3 regions of the Exiguobacterium sp. EF_C8 genome follow, and region 3 is predicted to be linked to each of the others. Evidence: predicted binding sites of a transcription regulator. Region 3 holds the regulator's gene; each other region holds the start of a gene.
What was found. Region 3 encodes Rex, which represses fermentation and respiration genes when NADH is low (regulators of the CRP and FNR family bind a similar motif). Its sites were predicted from a motif close to TTGTGAAATATTTCACAA; they were not measured.
Positions count from the first base shown of each region.

Region 1: a site for Rex is predicted at 1,877-1,894, ahead of ACY2IG_RS03120 (formate/nitrite transporter family protein). Genes of this name have one in related genera too.
Region 2: a site for Rex is predicted at 1,494-1,511, ahead of ACY2IG_RS03355 (cytochrome C oxidase subunit II). Genes of this name have one in related genera too.

Region 1 covers NZ_CM143264.1:590,995-594,277, forward strand. Annotated here, with positions in the region: gene ACY2IG_RS03110 (YitT family protein) at 126-992, opposite strand; gene ACY2IG_RS03115 (hypothetical protein) at 1,129-1,731, shown strand; gene ACY2IG_RS03120 (formate/nitrite transporter family protein) at 1,915-2,751, shown strand; gene ACY2IG_RS03125 (YkvA family protein) at 2,787-3,206, opposite strand.
Region 2 covers NZ_CM143264.1:637,920-641,202, reverse strand. Annotated here, with positions in the region: gene ACY2IG_RS03365 (b(o/a)3-type cytochrome-c oxidase subunit 1) at 1-833, opposite strand, end outside; gene ACY2IG_RS03360 (cytochrome c oxidase subunit II) at 835-1,305, opposite strand; gene ACY2IG_RS03355 (cytochrome C oxidase subunit II) at 1,318-1,431, opposite strand; gene ACY2IG_RS03350 (Crp/Fnr family transcriptional regulator) at 1,664-2,377, opposite strand; gene ACY2IG_RS03345 (CDP-glycerol glycerophosphotransferase family protein) at 2,535-3,283, opposite strand, start outside.
Region 3 covers NZ_CM143264.1:2,901,744-2,905,026, reverse strand. Annotated here, with positions in the region: gene ACY2IG_RS15295 (ATP-binding cassette domain-containing protein) at 1-755, opposite strand, end outside; gene ACY2IG_RS15290 (redox-sensing transcriptional repressor Rex) at 923-1,582, shown strand; gene ACY2IG_RS15285 (twin-arginine translocase TatA/TatE family subunit) at 1,582-1,779, shown strand; gene tatC (twin-arginine translocase subunit TatC) at 1,787-2,566, shown strand; tRNA gene ACY2IG_RS15275 (tRNA-Ala) at 2,671-2,746, shown strand; gene ACY2IG_RS15270 (S8 family serine peptidase) at 2,969-3,283, shown strand, end outside.

The sequences.
Region 1 (3,283 bases), 790 kb from region 3:
TTGAATAGGGAGAAGAAAGTAAAAAAATCAGTATTCCTAATAAAAAAGCAGGAAAGCTGGTGCAATACGAGAAGCTGTTTTAAAGTAAACGAAATAGAAAAAGCACAGCTAGGCTGCGCTTGAGTTTAAAACGAATACGAATGTTCCTTATAATTCCCAAAAACAGTATGGATTTCTGAGAACGTAACGAACGCGTTAGGTTCGACAGAAGAAACGATTTCTTGCAAACGGACGATTTCATTATTTTGAACGACGACATAGACCATTTTCTTCGTTCGGTTGGAGTATCCTCCCCGTGCATCAAGGATCGTCACACCGCGACCAAGTTCTTTTGTGATGACTTCATTTATTTCATCCGCCTTTTCGCAAATAATGATACATTGCTTAGAAGCGGAATAAAAACTGTAAACCGTTTGAAGAGCTTTGGCGCGAACGAAGCTCATGATAAGAGCATACATAACGTGTTTCAAATCGAAGACCCACCATACCAAGATATAGATGACAAGATCTTGCATCAGAAATATGCGAGGAAGTGGCCAATTATGAAAACGAGCAAAGAAAAACTTTCCAAGAATATCGAGTCCACCAGTCGATGCGCCACCAAAGAAAATCAATGCCATCGCAAGACCAGAGACTAGACCGGCAAAGATGGAGGCAACAAGCGGATCATTCAACGACTCGGGAACGATCTGAGTCGGAACCCAGTCGATTAAAAAAGAAGAGGCAACGACAATGATGCCAGATAAGAACATGAATCGCTTTCGTAAGAAACGGAAACCTAAAAGGAAGAGGGGAATGTTTAAGAGCAATTGGGTTAATCCGATTGGGGTGTGGAAAAGCTCTTGAATGACAAGCGTGATCCCCATGATACCACCTGATCCGATATCATTTGGAGATAGTAGTAAGCTGATGTACAAGGAATACAGCAACGTACCTATGATTAAAAAACTGATTTTTTCAACTCTCTTTTTCTGTGGGTGTGTTGTAGTCATGGCATTATGATGAGTGACCTCATGCTCCTCCTTCTGTGAGTATCTGCCTGCAAGAGTACGCCCATATGCATAAAATTTCAACCCTTCTTATGAAAAAAGATGAAAAAGGGTAAGTTTTTTTAGGAAGGTGATGAAAATGAAGAAAACATTCTTGATTATAGGCTGTATTTGTTTAGGCGTATTGGTAGGGATTCGTCTTTTTCAACAACCAGACGAAGAAAACCAACGATCTATTTGGCATGATGGTGATCTCGTAGCGAGACAAGTCGGTGCTTCCATAATGAATACGGTAGCTGTTCGCCAATTAGCTGAACAACTCCCGTTTTCATCAGAATTAAAACAGGTAGATGTCGAAGGAGAGTCGTTACGGCTCGCTTATGACGTCACAGGCAAAGAACGGCGTGCTTGGATCGGGACCGATACTGGTACATTACAAATGAATCAGGATTTCTTGAACGCTCGCTTATCAAAAGTACTTATGCATCATACGCTCGTTTTATTTTCGACGATTCCTGACTTGACCAATCTTGAAATTCACTATACCGATCCCTATTCGAAAGCTGATTTTAAGATAGATCGTAGCGCGTTCGACATCTATACACCATCTGACATCGAACGCGCTACGTCATCGTCTGGACGTTTTAATCGTGTCGTCATCGATGGATATGTGCTTGATGCCTCCAGACGACAAACCTTTTTCGAGCATTTCGCATCAGGATTTTCGATTCAAACTAATTAATTGTATAAAGCAAGAAAAGGCATTTTTCACAATCTCGACACAATGATATCGTTTACATCTCGTTCTTTTATGAAAACGATAAAACAGGTCTATTCAAGACTTGAACATCTCTTAAGATGGAAGTATCATAATAAATGAACAAACATTGTGAAGTGTTGAACAAAAGAAAGAGAGGTTTCTACAATGAACGAGGTAGAAGCATTAGAAGGATTACGGAATAAAGCAATCAAGTCGACGCGTATGCTACAACTGCGTCCTCTCGAATACTTAGTTCGTGCCATGTTAGCGGGGATATTCATTGGATTTGCAATCATTTTTACCTTAAAAGCAATTAACGGGCTGTATATGGCAGAATCACCTGTCGCAACACTTGTCGGTGGATTGACGTTCGGAGTGGCACTCGTCTTGATCGTCTATGGCGGTGCAGAACTGTTTACAGGGAATACGATGTATTTCACGACGGCAACGATGCGCGGCTATACAACGAATATGGATACGATGAAGGTCTGGCTGGTTTGTCTGATCGGAAATGGGCTTGGAGGATTAGCATTCGCATTCCTCTTCTCTCAAACAGGCATCTTACAAGAACTTGGAATGAACAATTGGCTGTTTGCTGTATCGGAAACAAAAATTCATCATTCGACGTGGGAAATCTTTACTCGGGCGATCTTCTGTAACTGGATGGTCTGTTTAGCGATCTTCATTCCGAAGAACATGAAGAATGAGTTAGCGCAGATCATGATGATGATGGTACTTGTAGCAGTCTTCTTCGCATCAGGATTTGATCATGTCATCGCAAATATGGCATTGTTCTCTATCGCATTAATCGTACCACATCCGGATACGATTACGTTTGCAGGAGCCATGCACAATCTGTTACCGGCTTTAGCTGGGAATATCATCGGTGGAGCAGTCTTCATGGGAATGATTTATACGTGGTTGAATAAAGAAAAACTAGAAGTAGATGAATCACGTCAATCTACGGCACCGGTTCATATCGCTTCTAAACAAAATGCATAATGAAAAAGCAGCTGTCGCGACAGCTGCTTTTTCATTCATTCCATATGTTGAAAGCGATCAACATCTGCGGCGAGTTCTTCGTAAATGGTCTCGACGATTTGTGCGTCATCAAAAAGTCCGAGGACGTTATCGTCCGGTAAGGCGTCAACAGGAGACGTAAAGTACAGAACTGCCGTTAGCAATAATTGTTCTTGCTCTGCATGCATCTCGAATTTTTTCTGATAGAGGGCACGAAGCATTTCGAGTAGTTGTTTTAATTGGAAATAAAGGACGAGTTCTGCCTCGCGTTCGATATCAGAACTTTCCGTAGACGCGATATCCTGTGTCAGATGTGCGAGTCCAATTTCTGCTCGAATCAACAATTCTTGTTGTGCTTTTTCATCACCGACGAGATCGAGTGCCTGTCGGTGAAAATACGTATAAGCTGATTTAAAATCTCCGGGTGTGAATTCCATGATGATGCCTCCTTCTCTTCTCTTTCTAGTTTCGCCTTATTTCTTGCAAAATTGCAACTATTTCGTGAAAATAAAGA
Region 2 (3,283 bases), 830 kb from region 3:
AGGAGGAACAATAAAAATGACATACGTGCTAACGCGTCAGAAAAAACCTTTCCACCAACGATTTTCGGGATGACTGTATACCAGACGATGTAGGCAGGTAACAACCAGAAATAGACGAGTGGATGACCAAAGTACCAAAATAGCGTCCGGGATAGCTCGATTCCGACCTTATCCGTCCAACCAAGGGATAAGGGAAGGAGCTGAAAGAGAATCGTCGCTGCTACTCCGAGTGTCGCAACCACCCATAATAAGGCAGTCATAATACTCATGTATGCTTGAAGTGGTGGATGAACGCCAGGGTGTTCCCGTTTATAATCAGCATACATACGGAACATGGCACCAGAAGCAATCCACGTTCCGACGACGAAGATGACGAGTCCAATATAAAATACTGGATGTGCCTTGAGTGGTGCATAGAATGTATAGAGGACGGAAGCTTCTCCTGCAAGTACCATCCATGTGACGAGGATGACACCAAGGATCATGAACCAGAATCCAACCCACCCGAGACGTCGAGGAAAGTCTTCGAAACGTCCAAAGGATTGACCTAAAAATGAAAACAGTAATCCAAATATGAATAATGTCGTAAAGACGATCGCAAGCATTAACCCGTGGGCAGTGAGAAGCTCATAGTAGCCGACTCCAGCAATTTCTGGAATGACACCTGTCCGCACCATCGTTTGCAACAATCCACATAAACCACCAATCAATAAGGCAACGAGTGAAAAACTAACATGTGCGAAAGCGAGCTTCGCTTCCTTAATTCCGATGACGGTAGCAGGCAGACCACGCTCCATCTCGAACTGTCTTAATTTTTTTGAAATGGCATTCATCTTATTCCACCACCTTGATTTTGGTTGCCATCATATGATGACCCGATCCACAGTATTCATTACAGACGACCAAATACTCGCCAGCTTCCTTGAATGTATATTCAATGGAATTGATATGACCAGGAACGACCATCATATTGACATTCGTCTTGACAATTTCAAAGCCATGGACGACATCTTTTGATGTCACCAAAAAATCAACCGTTGCCCCTTTGGGAATGACCATATCTTTTGGTGTGAATTGGAACGCTTGTGCGACGATGATCGCTTCGTATCGGTCGTCATCGATTTTTTTTAGTCCTGGCTTGTCGAATGGTTTCGTTTGATCAACTTTCGTCGGATCAATCAATGTTGCATCGGATGGCGGTTGATTTCCGGATGCAAAAGCGGATACGCCGATGATGGTTAAAAAGACGCCAAGCATCACTGCTCCAAAAATCAGCCAGATTTTTTCTAGACGATGAATATGCATTGTGACTCCCCCTTACCGTGATAAGAATAATAGAAAGATTGAGCTCCACATCCCAATGATGATACCTGCTACGATCAGGACGGCAATAAATGTTCCTTTGAGGTTTGATTCTGATTTTTGGTCCATGGTGATTACTCCTCTCCTGCTTTGAACTTGTCTTTATTGTAAGAATTCAGCAAGTTCGGAAACTGTGATATATATCACTTCAAATGTGAAGAATCCGCACTTTTCTTTCTAAAAACACACAAAAAGTTCACATCTGAACAAGAGAAGGAGGAACGACTCATCTACAAAAAAAACAATCCATACATGAGACAGAAAATTCTGCTTCACGTTTGAATTGTTTGTACACTATCTATTAAATTCGACAAACACCTGCTGGGCATCCTTCACAATGACACAGATCACGCAGATATTGTGCATCATGAATGATGATTTCTTTTGGCGTCATCGAAATGACACCTTCTTTTTTCCACTGGGAGAACATCCGATTGACCGTTTCACGCGGTGCGCCAATCAATTGACCAAACTCCCCATCGGATGGACGTTTTGCAAGACGGTAGGTTTCTCCTACTTGTTCCCCTTCCATCGCGATGAGACGAAGTAACGTCGAAGCTAACGCACCCGGTTTTCCGAACAATAGCAAGTCGCGCAATTTAGTCTCCGTCTGTTTCCGCATCAATGCTTGCCACCGCATGATCTCAAGCGCAAAAGTACCATCCTTTCTCATGAGTTCCTCTAATTTTTCTTTTGAGAGGAAACCGATGATACTATCCTCCATCGTCTCGATACTGTATGAACTCGGAAAAGCTTCTCCTACATCAAATTCACCAAATAGATCCCCTTTGAAATATAAGAACATGAGTAATGGACTGCCTTTTTTCGTCAACTTCGATAGTTTGACGCCTCCTTGTTTCACATAAAACAACTTGTCGTTCATTTCCCCTTCCCAACAGACGATGGAATCCTTTTTGAACGTCGTTTCCGTCATGAAGCTTTCTAGTAACGTTCTTGTCTCAGGTGATAAGATGAACGTATTCGCTTCAGTCGTTCCACAAGTCAGCATATCCATTTCTCCTCTCCTTTTCTTCTGCTTTTAGTATAGAACATCACAGTTCAAAAGAATTGATTTTCAAAAGATTGTCAAACTTTGTTCAATGTTTCACATTAATTTTGAAAAAGTATCTGACGACCGCCTTCTAAAACTAAAGCAATCGTCAGATATAGTATTACATACCTGTTCCGTAATAATGATGAACGATTCGTTCAACTGCTTGACCTGGTGGGTGATCATACCAACTTGTTTGGAATTCTTGCATGTGCTGACGGCACTCTTCAAGTATCGCGTCAGACACGATCCACTCCATCAATTGCGCCATCTGCTCCGTCTGTCGCACCGGTAATGGTTTTGGATACTGATCGACAAGTCCTGGTAGTTGTCGATATGTATCGATGTCCGGTGTGTACAGGAACGCCGGAATGTTGAGGAGACAGCTTTCAAATGGAATGGAGGAATAATCAGTTATGAGCACATCTGTGATCAGTAAGTAATCATTGATTGAATACGTATCGTCCACAAGATGGATATGGCTAGAACGATAGGTCGAAAGCGCTCGAATCGTCGGATGCAATTTAACGAGAATCGTCCATCCCGCTTGAGCAAGTTTTTCAAACTGTTGAATCGTATGATCTTCTGTTTCTTTGTATTCCCGGTATGTCGGTGCATACAATAAGATCCGACGATCAGTCTTTGCGTATTGTTTTCTTAATTCCACTGTTTTCTGTTTTCGTTGCTCCTCATCAAACCAATAGTCCGTTCGTGGCATGCCGAACGCTTTAAAGTGGGATCGTTCTAAATCGTGCGGCATCATGAATTGTTCAGCACACCGCATTCCTGGAACAATAAAATCTCCGTATTCTTGATAGACACGTCGAAATCGTTTCTGTGTCGACGTGGACATCGAACGAGTTTTCGATG
Region 3 (3,283 bases):
AGGTACTTCGTATAGTTCCCCGTGAACTTACGACAGACATTACGAGAGAGCTCATAGACGACATTGACGACTTGATCGAGGAAGTACCGATCGTGCGAGACGATCAGAACGGCACCACGATAACCACCGAGGTAACTTTCAAGCCAAGCAAGCGTATCGATATCCAGGTGGTTCGTCGGCTCATCGAGAATGAGAAGCTCTGGTGCTTGCAGGAGCATCTTCGCTAAGGCGAGCCGTGTCCGTTGACCCCCGGACAATGTCTGGATCCGGCGCGAGTAATCGTCTGGATAAAAGCGCATGCCGTGCAGGACGGAGCGGATATTCGCCTCAAACTGATAACCACCGGCTTCTGAGAAGTCGTGTTGCGCTTGATCATACGTCTTCAAGAGACGATCGTACGCGACCGGGTCGTTCAAGATGTGCTCCATGCCCATCTCGATTTCCATCCGGCGCAGTGTTCGTTCTTGTTCTTGCAGATGTTCAAAGACGGTCAGCATCTCGTTCCAGATCGTCTCGTTCGATTCGAGACCACTGTCTTGCGCGAGATAACCGATTTTGACATCTTTACCTTTCATGATATCGCCCGAGTCATGACTGAGTTCACCAGCGATGATTTTGAGCAAGGTTGATTTACCGGCACCATTTCGACCGACGAGCGCAATTCGGTCGCGCTCCTGTACTTCTAGTTTGATATTTTCTAAAATCGGCTCGACGCCGAATGATTTCGAGAGTTGGTTGACTTGTAAGAGTATCATTTCCATCCATCCTTCCACCCTTTAGTCTATCACGAACAAAAGCGCGAGGTCCTGCGGAATATATTATTTGTGACTCTATGTGAAGTGGTTTACAATCAAGGAGAGTAGAAAGCTTTTTGCAAAGATTTGGGTGCCACGATGGATGTGGCCGAAGGGGGAACTGCAGGATGAATGGACCAGACACAAAAATTCCACAAGCGACAGCAAAACGGTTGCCGCTATATTATCGTTTCATCCAAAGTTTATACAATTCAGGTAAGCTCCGCGTCTCTTCTGCTGAGTTAAGCGAGGCGGTGAAGGTTGATTCAGCAACGATTCGTCGCGACTTTTCCTACTTTGGGGCACTAGGGAAGAAGGGGTATGGATATAACGTTCAACATCTCTTAACGTTTTTCCGGAAAACCTTGAATCAAGATGAGGTGACGAATGTTGCCTTGATCGGGGTCGGTCATCTCGGAACAGCGTTTGCAAATTATAACTTTTTAAAGAATAATAGTACTCGGATAGTCGTTGCGTTTGATGCGGACGAAGAGAAGGTCGGAACAACGACGCATGACGTTCCAATCTATCATGTTTCGGACATGAAAGAACAAATCGAAGCGAATCAGGTCGATGTCGCCATCTTGACGGTTCCATCCCAGTTCGCACAGTCAGTAGCGGATGAGTTAGTCGAGTATGGTGTGACAGGCATTCTGAACTTCACGCCTGCACGGTTGAACGTGCCAGTGAGCGTTCGGGTTCATCACATCGATTTATCGATCGAGTTGCAGTCGTTAGTTTATTTCATGAAGCATTATTCGCAATCAGCTGAAGGAGTGAAATCATAATGGAAAACCTTATCCCGCTCACGTTAGGTATCGGACCTGCGAGTATCGGATTAATTGCTGTCGTCGCGTTGATCATCTTCGGACCGAAGAAGTTACCGGAATTCGGTCGTGCTGCCGGTCAAACATTGAAAGAGTTCAAGAATGCCACGAACGGCATCATGGACGACGATAAAAAGGACGAACCGAAAGAGAAGTGATTGAATCATGACGGTTGATCAAGAACAAAGCATGACGTCGCACCTAGACGAACTGCGTAAGCGGATTGTCTGGTCGCTCCTCATCGTCGTCGTCCTGTTCGCTGTCGCATTTCCGCTCGTCCGACCGCTCGTCCGTTTTCTGCAAGCGGACTTAAAAGAGCTCGGTATCGGATTAAATGCCTTCAACGTCGCCGATCCTTTAATGTTGTATTTGAATCTTGCGTTCATCATCGCGCTGATTTTAGCGTCACCGTTCTGGATGTATCAACTGTGGGCATTCGTCCGACCAGGGCTTTATGAAAAGGAACAAAAAGCAACACTGACATATATTCCAGTCATCTTCTTTCTATTTTTGGCTGGTGTAGCCTTCTCGTATTTCTGGTTGCTTCCCTTCTTGCTCGAAGTCTCAACGGATCTCGGGAAAGAATTGGGGATCGAGCAAGTCATCGGGGTCGAAAACTACTTCAGTTTCTTGATCCGGTTGACGATGCCGTTTGGTCTTCTCTTCCAATTGCCGGTCGTGACGATGTTCCTGACACGTCTTGGTCTTGTGACGCCATATTTCATGCGAAAGAATCGGAAATATGCGTATTTCGCGCTGTTCGTCGTTGCGGCATTGATCGCACCGCCGGACGTGACGTCACACTTGATGATCTCAGTGCCGTTGTTCGTTCTCTATGAAATCAGTATCTTGATTTCCGCGCGGACGTATAAAAAGGTCTTGATCCTCGAGCAACAGGCAGAGCTTGAACGACAGGCGGATTTGATGCGTGAATTGAATAAATGAATCGTGAATTCCTTCCAGCCATTTCGGGAGGAATTCTTTTTTATGAAAGCGTTATGTTTATATTGATAAAGCAGTTAGCGATGCGTATACTAAAGATAATTCATGGGGGCTTAGCTCAGCTGGGAGAGCGTTTGGCTGGCAGCCAAAAGGTCGTCGGTTCGATCCCGATAGTCTCCACCAAGTGCATACGTTCAACTCCTCGAGTGCTCGAGGAGTTTTTTTATGTTCCCAGTTAAATTCCTTCCAAATATAAAATGTCACCAAAAAGAAATAAATTAAAAAAATATACAAATATAAATTGTTTATTTCCATTAACTTCATTAAACTAAAAATACAGAATTTTCTTTAAACTGTTTTATTAGTATTACTACTATGGTTTTACAGAAAAGGGGAAACGAACGCATGAAGAAGAAGATTGCACTTATGGCAGCCGTCTTAATGACGTCTTCCAATCTAGTCAGTGCGCAAGGTGCACTGTCCTCGCAAGACAAAGCGACGGGTCAAAAACCGCAGGCGCTCTCACTGAAGAAATCGGGGCAAGAAAAGAACTACAAACAATCGGATAAAGTCCGAGTCGTCATCGAGATGGAACAAAAACCGGCGATTCAAATCGCCCAAGCTCAAAACAAGCGGTATAGCACATTGAGCAATGCCGAAAAGGAATCGATCAAGGATCGACTCGTCAGCGTCCAAAAATCAGTCAAGTCAGCTATCGCT